Regions from separate parts of the Vibrio sp. R15-SG3-ISO1B genome, predicted to be linked through region 2. Evidence: predicted binding sites of a transcription regulator. Region 2 holds the regulator's gene; each other region holds the start of a gene.
The links. The regulator CRP, encoded in region 2, controls carbon source genes, mostly activating them, when cyclic AMP is high. The targets are predictions, from matches to a motif close to TGTGANNNNNNTCACA.
Positions count from the first base shown of each region.

Region 1 (4,261 bases), on a different contig from region 2:
ATTTTCTTTACACCTATACAGTATAGATATTTATCGCAAAACTGTAGTCGCACACAGAGCGCAAACGGTTTGTATCTCAAAAAAGATCCGGCTTAACGATTGCTGAGTTTTATCCACTGCACAAACGTTATGAATCTTGTTGTCTGGACACACTCCAGACCTTTAAACAACGAAAAAACCCCGTAGTACATAGCAAGCTATGCAACTACGGGGTCTTATAAAACGGCGTCTATATAATCTATCGCTTCTTAAATTAGAAAGATAGGAAGAAGCCAGCGATGGTTGCTGCCATCAAGTTAGACAGAGTACCTGCTGCGACCGCTTTCACACCCATACGAGCGATGTCGTGACGACGGTTTGGCGCTAGACCACCTAGACCACCTAGTAGAATCGCAATTGAAGAAAGGTTTGCGAAACCACATAGCGCGAACGAGATGATAGCGGCTGTCTTAGTCGACATCACTTCACCGGTTGCTGGTACAACTTGAGCTGCATCACCAACGTAAGGAACGAAGTTTAGGTAAGCAACGAATTCGTTCACCACCAGTTTCTGACCGATGAATGAACCCGCTAGCGTCGCTTCTTCCCAAGGCACACCAATTAGGAATGCAAGTGGTGAGAAGATGTAACCTAGAAGAATTTCTAGTGTCAGTTCAGGCATACCGAACCAACCGCCAACGCCACCTAGGATGCCGTTGATAAGAGCAATAAGGCCGATGAACGCAAGTAGCATTGCACCAACGTTAAGCGCAAGCTGTAGACCGACAGACGCACCGCCAGCTGCTGCATCGATAACGTTAGCAGGCTTGTCGTCACCACCGTCGATGTCCGCGCCTAGATCGTCATTTGGCGTGTCAGTTTCAGGTTTGATGATTTTAGCGAACAGTAGACCACCTGGTGCTGCCATGAATGATGCAGCAACAAGGTACTCTAGAGGTACACCCATTGAAGCGTAACCAGCAAGTACACCACCTGCTACAGACGCTAGACCACCACACATCACTGCAAATAGCTCAGACTGAGTCATTTTAGGTACAAACGGACGAACCACAAGTGGTGCCTCAGTTTGACCTACGAAAATGTTCGCTGCTGCAGACATAGACTCGGCACGTGATGTACCCAGTGCTTTTTGTAGACCGCCACCAAGAATCTTGATAACCCACTGCATCACACCGATGTAGTAAAGTACAGAAATTAGCGCAGAGAAGAAGATTAGCGTCGGTAGTACTTGGAAAGCAAAGATGAAACCGATACCGTCAACTGAGAAGTTAACTAGGCTGCCGAATAGGAAACCAGTACCGTCTTTACCGTAGTCGATCACGTTTTGTACACCAGCTGAGAAACCAGCTAGAAGATCACGACCCCATGGTACGTACAGAACGAAACCACCGATGATGAATTGGATAGCAAAAGCGCCACCCACAGTTCTTAGATTGATAGCTTTGCGGTTATCAGACAGTAGAAGCGCGATAGCGATCAAAACTGCCATACCGACTAGGCTCATAAACAGGCTCATAGTTTATGACTTCCTTATTAAGTTATTTGTTGGCGTGTTACAAAATGGAGCTCAAAAGCACGAGCAATTATACTCATCCGTCCACCGATAAAGTAATGCCGCGTTCACAGTTTCTGATAAGATTCACCACTCGTTCACTCGTAAGTGTGACAAAGATCGCAACTAAAGTTCATAGGAATCATAAAAAGCACATTTTATTTAGAATTCATTCACAAATAGACAGTGCCAAAAAGCTGTTTTTCCAAACGTTTTCCGCAACCGTTTGCTCACAACTCTGCTTCAGTTGCGCCAATGTCGTTAACACTTGGGGTAAACGCTTAGGATGATTGGCTTGGCCTTGATACCCTGACAACGGCATGTCGGGCGCGTCGGTTTCCAAAACAAGATGGTCGATGGGCACCTGCGTCACCGCTTGACGCGTCTTATTCGCTCTTGGGTAGGTAATCACTCCGCCCACACCGATGTAGAAACCGTGCTCAACAAATTGCATCGCTTGTTGATAGCTGCCGGAAAACCCATGCAAAATCCCACCGTAGTGAAAACGGTGCTGCTTAAGCAGTTGCAACAAGCGGTGATAGGTTTTTCGCCCGTGAAGAATCAAGGGCCGCCGCAGGTTCTTGGCCACGCTGATCTGCGCCTCAAACACCGCTTCTTGTCGCAGAGCGTCGACATCGATCATGGCGTCTAAGCCGCACTCTCCGACCGCGACACACACTGAGCCTGCCGACTCACATTGAGCTTCTAGGCGACTGACCTCAATCAATGAGTCGGTGTGAACAAAATAGGGATGGCACCCCAAACTGACGTACAAGCTCGTGTGCTGGTGAGATAGCGCAATAAGATCGCTCCAATTGCTTTCGCCAATCGCAGGAACAAGAAAACGCTCGACTCCTTGCTCACTGGCTTCTTGCAATGTTGCCCCCAATTGAGCCTTAAATGGGGCAAAATCGAGATGACAGTGAGTATCAAAAAGGCGCATTACTGCTGCGCCTTTGAAGTGGGTGATGAGGACGAAGTGGCAGCGTCGCTCTGCCTTGCATCCTCAGATCGGTACGGCACGCAACTGCGCTTTTGCCCAGGAGTAAGGCCCATCGAGTGGCACCAAGCGTCGTAGCGCTCAAGCCAATGTTTTAATCTCTTCCACATGTGCATGACTCCCCTGCCCGATGCTAGCAACGATGACCACTCGCCTTCACTACTGCTCTTCACGTTTGAAGACTAACTCAGTCGCGCTCGACTCATCCTCAGCAAAGGTGTACCCCGCCGTGTTGAACTGGGTCAAATCCGCGACACTCTCGATGCGGTTTTCGATAATAAAACGCGCCATCATGCCGCGCGCTTTTTTGGCATAAAAGCTGATCACTTTATATTGGCCGTTTTTGCAGTCTTTAAACACCGGCGTAATCACCTGCGCATCCAAGTTCTTTTGCTTAACCGCCTTAAAATACTCATTGGAGGCTAGGTTGACCAAGACGTTGTCCCCTTGTTCGGTGATCGCTTGATTGAGCTTGTCGGTAATCACATTCCCCCAGAACTGATACAAGTTGGTGCCTTTCTCATTGGCAAGCTTAGTCCCCATTTCAAGACGGTATGGTTGCATCAGGTCAAGCGGCTTAAGCAGACCATAAAGGCCAGACAGCATACGTAAATGGCGCTGAGCGTACTCGAAATCCGCCTCTGTGAGTGTCTGGGCATCAAGACCTGTATAGACATCGCCTTTGAACGCCAAAATCGCTTGGCGGGCATTGTCGAGTGTGAATGTCTCGCTCCACTCTTGGAAGCGGCCAACGTTCAGATCGGCGATTTTGTCACTGACCTTCATCAAACTCGCCACATCGGCTGGCGTCAGTTTACGGCACACCTCAATCAACTGCTTGGAGTAGTCAATTAACTCAGGCTGTGTGTAGGTTTCGGTCACCAAGGGTGATTCGTAATCTAAGGTTTTCGCTGGAGAAACGACGATTAACATGACTTTACTCTTATTGATTGTTTACCTTAGGGTACAAAAAAAGCCGTGCAATGTCTGCACGGCTTTATGAATCATTTCAATAGTATTCAGCTATCAATTCTTTTCTTTTTGATCCCAGATGCCATCTTCAAGCTGAGATTTCAACTCTGGGAAATCATTGGCATCAAAGGTCGGAACTTTGCCTTCATTAAGCTGACGATTGTAGTCTTTTGCTAGCTTAACCACAGTACCAGAGAGCAAGATAATCGCTACTAGGTTCACCAGTGCCATTAAGCCCATTGATGCATCGGCCATATCCCAAACCACTGGCAGCGCTGCCACAGAGCCAAACATCACCATACCCAGAACCACGATACGGAACAGGCCAAGGCCCGCCTTGTGATTGTGCTCTAGGAAGATCAGGTTAGTTTCTGCGTATGAGTAGTTTGCAATGATCGAGGTAAACGCGAAGAAGAAGATTGCTACAGCAACAAAGATCCCACCCCAATCACCCACTTGTGAGCTTAGCGCGCGCTGAGTCAGCTCGATACCTGTCACCGCCGTTTCAGTACCTAGGTACTCACCCGACATCAAGATGATCGCTACCGTTGCTGAACAGATCACAATGGTGTCCATGAATACGCCCAACATTTGCACGTAACCTTGTGACGCTGGGTGTGGTGGATAAGGCGTTGCAGAAGCTGCTGCATTAGGCGCAGAACCCATACCCGCTTCGTTCGAGAACAGGCCACGCTTGATGCCGTTGATCATCGCTTGAGCAATCGCATAACCTAGGC
Region 1 is NZ_JCBDGG010000055.1:57,007-61,267, reverse strand. Features, by position in the region: gene AC6R0S_RS17610 (NupC/NupG family nucleoside CNT transporter) at 254-1,516, opposite strand; gene AC6R0S_RS17605 (TatD family hydrolase) at 1,722-2,495, opposite strand; gene AC6R0S_RS17600 (DUF5363 family protein) at 2,495-2,662, opposite strand; gene yaaA (peroxide stress protein YaaA) at 2,712-3,485, opposite strand; gene AC6R0S_RS17590 (alanine/glycine:cation symporter family protein) at 3,579-4,261, opposite strand, start outside.
Region 1: a site for CRP is predicted at 1,662-1,677, ahead of AC6R0S_RS17610 (NupC/NupG family nucleoside CNT transporter). Genes of this name have one in related genera too.

Region 2 (4,261 bases):
CTGCGCCGAGCGGATCGAGCAAGGTTTCTCCAAGGTCTACAAAACCTACCTGCTCTCCTCACTTAAGAAAAACGCGCTGCGTAAACATCATCTGTTAAAAGGCGAGCTCGATCTCTCTTATCAAAGCATCAAACGGGTCACTAAACTGATGGAGTTTGATGACCTCATCACAGCTCCCCTCCACGGTTTTAAAGACGCGCAAGACTACTACCAGCGCTGCTCTGGGATCCGTCGCCTGAAAGAGATCCGTCTGCCGACACAAATCATCCACGCCAAAGACGATCCGTTTATGACGCCCGACGTCATCCCGAAATTTGTCCTGCCAGACAACATCGACTACCGCCTGTTCGATCAAGGCGGCCACGTCGGGTTCCTCACTGGCAGCGCCATCAAACCGCGCTTTTGGTTGGAAGAGGCGTTGCCGGCGTACTATGAATCCCTAAGCGTTTCGAATCGTTAGCCCTTTCGGCATAATAGCCGCCTTCAACTTTCATCATAAATGAATGAGGTATTTATGATCATCCCTTGGCAACAGATCGCCCCTGACACCCTAGACAACCTGATCCGTGAATTTGTACTGCGTGAAGGGACGGACTATGGCGAGCAGGAAATCTCTCTTGACGAGAAAATCGCCCAGATCCGTCAGAGCTTGGTGAGTGGTGACGCGGTGGTGGTCTATTCAGAGCTGCATGAGAGCGTGGATATTCAACTCAAATCAAAGTTTTAATATTTCCAGTGCGTTAAAAAACGCCATACCGTGATCAATCAATAGAACATGCTATATTGGTCATCATTTGACAAGGAATAAGACAAGGTTTGTCATGTCAGCAAAACACCCCATTATTGCCGTAACGGGCTCTTCCGGTGCGGGCACAACCACGACCTCTGAAGCGTTTCGCAAAATGTTTAACATGATGCGCGTGAAACCGGCTTGGGTGGAAGGGGACAGTTTCCACCGCTTTACGCGCCCAGAAATGGATGTCGAGATCCGCAAAGCGCGCGAGCAAGGACGCCACATCAGCTACTTTGGTCCGCAGGCGAACGACTTCCCTGCGCTGTCTGAGTTTTTTAAGCAGTATGGCAATGAAGGCACAGGGCAAATTCGTCGCTACTTGCACACCTTCGATGAAGCCGTGCCCTACAATCAAATGCCGGGTACCTTCACGCCGTGGCAAGATTTGCCGGAAAATTCTGACGTGCTGTTCTACGAAGGACTGCATGGCGGCGTGGTGGATGGTGAGGTCAACGTCGCCCAACACGTCGACTTTTTGATTGGCATGGTACCGATTGTGAACTTGGAGTGGATTCAAAAATTCGTCCGTGACACGCGCGATCGCGGTCACTCACGCGAAGCGGTAATGGACTCGATTGTCCGCTCGATGGATGACTACCTCAACTACATTACCCCGCAATTTTCGCGCACCCACATCAACTTCCAACGCGTGCCGACCGTCGATACGTCCAACCCACTTAACGCTAAAGGCATCCCAAGTTTGGATGAAAGCTTTGTAGTGATCCGCTTGCGCGGCATCAAACAGGTCGACTTCCCATACCTGCTCGCTATGATTGATGGCTCTTTCATGTCGCGCCACAACACTATTGTCGTGCCGGGGGGTAAGATGAGTTTTGCGATGGAGCTCATCGTCAGACCTATCCTACAGCAGCTTATCGAGACGGGTAAAATTGGCTAGAGATCAGTCCTAAGACCCGTTTACTTGTCATACCGTGATCATGTGCACATTTTTGCGTAAACAATCACCAACTTGACACGATTAAAATCAAGAAATCCCTTTTGAAAAAGGCTACTATTTGTAACCGAAACAAAGATGGCTTGCAGCATTGAATAAGTGCTCTTATCCTAAAAAGCCTTGTTCAAGGCTTCGCGCCTTTTACTGGCGCGACAAAAATGGAAAGCGGCAAGCGTACCCTGCAGAGGAAGTGAGATATTATGGTTCTAGGTAAACCTCAAACCGATCCAACATTAGAGTGGTTCCTGTCACATTGTCATATTCATAAGTACCCATCAAAAAGCACATTGATCCACGCCGGTGAGAAAGCAGAGACGCTTTACTACATCGTCAAAGGCTCTGTGGCGGTACTGATTAAAGACGAAGAAGGTAAGGAAATGATCCTTTCTTACCTAAACCAAGGTGACTTTATCGGTGAACTTGGTCTATTTGAAGAAGATCAAGAGCGTACCGCTTGGGTTCGCGCTAAATCACCTTGTGAAGTTGCAGAGATCTCATTCAAGAAATTCCGTCAGCTTATCCAAGTCAACCCTGACATCCTGATGCGTCTATCTGCGCAAATGGCAAGCCGCCTACAAGTGACGAGCCAAAAAGTCGGTGACCTCGCCTTCCTAGACGTGACAGGCCGCATCGCGCAGACGCTACTTAACCTAGCGAAACAGCCAGATGCCATGACGCACCCAGACGGCATGCAAATCAAGATCACGCGTCAAGAGATCGGTCAGATTGTCGGCTGTTCACGTGAGACCGTTGGCCGTATCTTGAAGATGCTTGAAGAGCAAAACCTGATCTCCGCCCACGGTAAAACCATCGTCGTCTACGGCACGAGATAGGTGATTATTAGAGGCGAGTTCCTAGTGACGAGTTCCTAGAGAAAACCTTTAAAGATTAAGAAAGCCACCCTGTTTTACCAGCGGTGGCTTTTTATTTACCAGGACCTAGCCCCATCACCCACTACCTATTACCCATCACCCATTTAACCAGCCCCCCTCTAGGAACTAGCAACTAGGCACTAGGAACTTCCCCCATCCGTACTCTCAAATATCTTATCCGCTGACGCCGCGACAAACCCTGGGTAGAGCTCACCATTACTCATCGGATAGCGTTTGGCGAATTCGTAGAAGCCGCCTGGGATCACTTGCGTACCGTCACTAAAGCTCACCTCGACTTTGTCTGCCATGGTGGACGATTGCTCAAGCAGTACCTCTGGTGAGCCTTTCACTTCGCCACCCGACTCATTGATGACAAAGCCCGCTTGGCGCAGGTGCTCATTCACCGCCGCGACCTCGTCAAATGCCTTGAGCTGATTAACGCTTACGGTGAAATGGTTGGCCCCATAGCCGTGCGCCGCAAGCCATGCTGCGTACTCACTCTCTTGGGCGAGGGTTTGAAAATCTTCATAGCTGAGATCCCACAAACGGCCCGCATACAAAAACTCATGGCTTTGCAGTGCGTATGCCTCCACTTGTGCCACCAGCTTGCTGACAATGCGTTGCAGCGGCGCTGAGCACTCTTCGACTTTCAGCTCACTGATGAACACTTTTGGCAACGTCGGATCGGCGTGCTCGTAGTGCTTGGCGACCAAGTGTTTGCTCTCAAACAGGTAGTCACCGCACGCTTGGTAACCTAGCGCAATAAATGGCGCAGCCAATGTCTCGATACCGAGCGGCGCAATGTTAAAGGTGCGCAGCGCAATATGGTCATTGATCAGCGGCTCATCTTCTTCTAAAAGCTGATGAACCTTGGCCGCTTGAGGACATAGACGGGAAATATAGTCTTGCCACAGTAAATCGAACAGTTGAGCAGGCGTCATAACGTCTCCATGTTAATCGTGAAGCTGAATCGTAAAGCTGGTTCTTTAAAAGAATGGCTTAATCACAAACCTAGCAATGAATCGAACACCTTGGGCTCCAAGCGAGCCCAAGGTGCGTCTTACAGTTCTACACCCGGGCTTAACGTCTCAGGCAGCAAGGTGTGCTCGCCTTCCATCGACGCCATAGGGTAAGCGCAATAATCCGCAGCGTAGTAAGCACTTGGGCGAAGGTTGCCCGAGGCGCCCGGTCCGCCAAACGGCGCATCGCCACTTGCCCCAGTTAATTGGCGGTTGCGATTGACGATCCCTGCACGAATGTGGTCAACAAAGTAGGCCCACTCATCATCATCGGTGGACACCAGCCCAGCAGAGAGACCAAAGCGGGTGTCATTGGCCAGCTCAACGGCGCGCTCAAGACCTTGATAACGCACCACTTGCAGCAGCGGGCCAAAATACTCTTCATCTGGCAGCGCTTCGATGGCCGTGACATCAATAATCCCCGGAGTGACAAACGCCGCCTCGCCCGCTTTCGCTTCCACCAAGCTCACACCACCAAGGCTCTGCAAGTTCGCCTGTGCGTTGAGGATAAAGTGTGCCGCAGCTTTCGAAATTTGTGGGCCCATAAAAGGCGCTGGCTCTGCAAACGGCTGATCGACGCGCAGCTTGCGTGTGGCCTCAACCAAGCGATTGACCAAGGCAT
Region 2 is NZ_JCBDGG010000041.1:69,172-73,432, forward strand. Features, by position in the region: gene AC6R0S_RS12260 (hydrolase) at 1-460, shown strand, start outside; gene AC6R0S_RS12265 (YheU family protein) at 515-727, shown strand; gene AC6R0S_RS12270 (phosphoribulokinase) at 822-1,691, shown strand; gene crp (cAMP-activated global transcriptional regulator CRP) at 1,949-2,581, shown strand; gene AC6R0S_RS12280 (DUF1338 domain-containing protein) at 2,761-3,561, opposite strand; partial or broken gene astD (succinylglutamate-semialdehyde dehydrogenase) at 3,681-4,261, opposite strand, start outside.

Region 3 (4,261 bases), on a different contig from region 2:
CCTTTGTAGGCGCGCAGATAATGCTCATCGTGCTTATCGAGGATGTACAATGTGCCCGGCTCAATGTGGTATGTCTTACCACCGACGACTTCAATTTCACCTTTACCGCTCATGCAGTAGACAGACTCCAAGTGGTTTTTGTAGTGAATGTGCGTTTCGCTGTCTTCGTAAATCGTCGTGATGTGGAAAGAAAAACCCATGTTGTCGTCTTTGAGCAACATACGCACGCTTTCCCAATTATCCGTCGCGATACGACGTTCACTATCACGACATTCATCTAAGGTTCTGACTATCATTCTCTGTTCCTTTTCATTTTCTTTTTCTGCCAACCGAATGGGGTCGGTACGACGTTGTTTTGAGCTTAAGACGCTTGCTTAAACTGCTTAACCGCGACCCGTTGAACCGCCTCTTCAAAGATGCGCAGACCTTGTTCTAATTCTTCTTCTGTGATGGTCAGTGGGCAGAAAAACTTCACCACTTCATCGTCAGGTCCTGCTGTCTCGATCACCATGCCGAGCTCAAAGCAGTGCTTAGCAATCTCGCTGGCAATGTCGCCGTTGACACACTCAATACCCTGCATCATGCCGCGACCTTTCACTTGCTCAAACAAGTTAGGGTGACGCTTCAAGCTGCGAGTAGTCACTTGCGTCACTTTGTCGGCGCAGTTTTTCACGTGGGCTTCAAACTGTGGATCGGCCCAGTAGGTCTCAAGCGCTTTCGCTGCGGTGACGAAAGCATGGTTGTTACCTCTAAACGTACCGTTGTGCTCACCAGGCTTCCAAATATCCAGTTCCGGACGCAGCAGTACGACCGCCATCGGTAAGCCGTACCCACCAATCGACTTCGAGAGCGTCACGATATCTGGGGTGATCCCTGCAGGTTCGAAACTAAAGAAGGTGCCCGTACGGCCACAGCCCGCTTGAATATCATCAACAATCAAGAGAATACCGTTGGCTTTACACAGTGCGTCGAGTTTTTGTAGCCAAGCGTTAGAGGCCACATTCAACCCCCCTTCACCCTGTACGGTTTCAAGCAGTACAGCGGCAGGTTTGTCCATACCGCTTGAGTTATCTTGCAGCATGGTTTCAAACAGTTTTAAGCCATCAATATCGGCATAACCATCAAACGGAATACGCGTCACTTGGCTCTGCATTTGGCCCATTTCTTGACGATGATGCTGGTTACCCGTTGCAGCCAGTGCCCCAGCAGTACAGCCGTGGAAACCGTTGGTAAAGGCGACAATCGAGCTACGTCCTGTCACTTTACGCGCCAATTTGAGCGCGGCTTCTACCGCGTTTGTGCCCGTTGGGCCAGTAAACTGCAGTTTGTAATTGAGTTCACGCGGCGCAAGGATGATGCGATTAAACGCGTCAAGGAACGCCGCTTTGGCGGTGGAGTGCATGTCTAAACCATGCGTGATGCCATCAGATTCGATGTACTCCAACAAGGCCATTTTTAGTACCGGGTTGTTGTGGCCATAGTTCAATGAGCCCGCACCGGCTAAGAAATCGAGATAGCGCTCGCCCCCTTCAGTTTCTAGCCAGCAACCTTTGGCTTTGGTGAATACCACCGGAAAGTTGTTTGAATATGAACGTACTTTTGATTCTTGCTTATTAAAAATATCCATAATAAGACCGTTTGGGTTCCTCAATTATTTATTGGGACGAGTGTGCGTGAGCACGAGAAAGTGGGATGCGATACAAATACTCAGTATCGTGCTCCCCTTTAAAATGGGTGTTTTGGTCCAAGAAAACCGAAATCTCACCGCGCTTGCCATGACGTTTGTCCAGCTTTTCGAACAACATCCACGACGCCGTATTGTTCTTTGTTATCGTCGTTTCTATCGCGTTGATGTCGGACAAGGTGTCGCGAGCGAGCAGGCGGTCTAACATTTTCGAAGCGATGCCTTTACCTCGGTGATCGCTCGATACCGCCACTTGCCAAACAAACAGCACATCTGGCTGTTGTGGCTTGCGGTAGGCAGAGATAAATCCAGCCACCTCATCATCAATCTCAACCAAAATGCAGGTGTCCGCAAAGTGGGTAGACTGAAGAAAGTTACAGTACGAAGAGTTAACATCCAGTGGCGGACAATCTTTGATGAGTTGGAAAATCTGGTCGCCATCGGTATCACTCGGCTCTCTAAACCGCCACGTTGGGCGTTGGGGTTGTGTAATTTCCGGATACATAACCCAGGGCGCTGACGTAATCATGTGCAGATACATTTCCTTTGAACTCTAATTAAATTCGCCATTATTATGAGCAAAATCGGGCACCAAAAATCAAATCTGGCGCCGAATCAACCGCATTTTTGTGATTAAAATCACATAAATCCAAATTGCACATAAAGTTTAACAATGGTTAGTGCACTAAATTATTTCATTCGGAGTATCATGTCGCGCGCGTCTATGATTAACTAAGCTTATATTTATCTTAAGTGACTCGATTGGAACCCCCGATGATTCGAACCCTAATTAGTTTTCTCATGCTCCTCTCACTGAGTTTCCCTACCCTCGCGGAGCAAGAAAAATACTCCGACTCCGAGATGCTCGATCGCCCGCTAATGGAGCGCTATATCCTCGATGAGCTCAAAGCTCTGCGCCAAGACCAACAAGATTTAGAGCGCCGCTTGGTGGTTCAAATTACCGACCGAGAGCTCGAAGTGGCCGACAAATCCCTCAACTATGCCAACGTCACCGTGACCTACTTTTTCTACATCATCGCCGGTGTCGCGTCGTTGATTGCCTTTGTTGGTTGGCAATCTCTGCGAGAGTTCAAGCACAACACCAAAGACATGGCCGACAAGCGACTCGATGCGATTGCCAAAGAGTACGAGAAGAAATTCAGTGCACTGGAACGCGATCTAAAACGTAAGACGCGCGTGATCAGTGAAAACAACAAAGAGATTGAGAAGATCAATGAAATCCACAACTTATGGCTAAGAGCGCAAAGTATGCCGACCGCCGAGCAGCGAATTGATGTGTATGATGAGATCTTGACCATGCGACCGGGCGATCTTGAAGCGCTGACCTACAAGGCGGATGCAGCGATGGAAATTCGCGAGTACCACTGGGCGTTGAGTCTGTGTAATCGTGTCCTTAACCTCGACAACAATAATGGCCCTGCACTCTATCAGCGTGCTTGTGCCTACTCTCGTTTGGGGATTGAAGAGCAGGCAATTCTGGATTTGGAATTAGCGATTGAATCAAGTCCTTCGATTCGAGAATTGATCAATACGGAGCCGGATTTGGAGGGGCTACATGGCAACCCACGCTTTGATGCCCTGCTCCTCGATGAGCACCACTAAGCTTGATAGATTTCCAGCGGTAAACCATCGGGATCTTGAAAGAATGTGAAGGCTCTACCTGTGAACTCATCCACTCGGATGGGTTCCACCTCTACCCCTTGCTCTGTTAAATATTGCCCGTACGCCTCAACGTCATCCACCACAAAGGCTAAATGACGCAATCCTCGCGCTTCAGGTCGGGTTGGTCTTTCAGGCGGTGATGGAAAGGAAAAGAGCTCAATTTGACCACCACCAGGCAAAGCCAAATCCAGTTTGTAGGAGGCTCTTTCCGCTCGATAGTTTTCCGCGATCACTTCAAATCCTAACACCTGAGTGTAGAACGCTTTCGACGTCGAATAGTCAGAGCAGATAATGGCGACATGGTGGAACCCTTTGATAGACATCAGTCATTTTTCCTTATTTTTTTCAGTGTCCTAGAAAGATTATGGACGATTGCGTCCAAAGTGATTGGACAGGATGACACTTTTTCCATTCATAGACCGCGCTTATAGTAACGCCATCGCTTCGCTGCCTCAACGCAGCGCAGAAAACCTTTTGATAAGCGGGCCAAGTGGTGGTTGACCATTGTGAACATCAGCCCTAGTCATCAGTACAACATAGACAATTTAGGAGCCAACATGACTCACCCAATCATTCAAGATTTGAACTCTCGTTACACCGCGAAAAAATACGACCCGAGCAAACGTATCTCGGCAGAAGATATGGCGGTGATCAAAGAAGCATTGCGTTTATCGGCCTCGTCAATCAACTCTCAACCTTGGAAGTTCATCATTGTTGAGTCTGACGAAGCGAAGCAGCGTTTTCATAATACGTTCGCGAACATGCACCAATTCAACCAACCGCATGCGACCGCGGCCTCACACACCATCTTGTTTGCTTACGATCCTAAGTTCACCAAGGAGAAGTTCGCCAAACGTGTTGACGCTGAAGTTACCTCGGGCCACCTACCTGCTG
Region 3 is NZ_JCBDGG010000010.1:58,685-62,945, forward strand. Features, by position in the region: gene AC6R0S_RS03375 (ectoine synthase) at 1-296, opposite strand, end outside; gene ectB (diaminobutyrate--2-oxoglutarate transaminase) at 362-1,627, opposite strand; gene ectA (diaminobutyrate acetyltransferase) at 1,656-2,213, opposite strand; gene AC6R0S_RS03390 (tetratricopeptide repeat protein) at 2,486-3,307, shown strand; gene gloA2 (SMU1112c/YaeR family gloxylase I-like metalloprotein) at 3,304-3,690, opposite strand; gene AC6R0S_RS03400 (nitroreductase family protein) at 3,925-4,261, shown strand, end outside.
Region 3: a site for CRP is predicted at 2,313-2,328, ahead of ectA (diaminobutyrate acetyltransferase). Genes of this name have one in related genera too.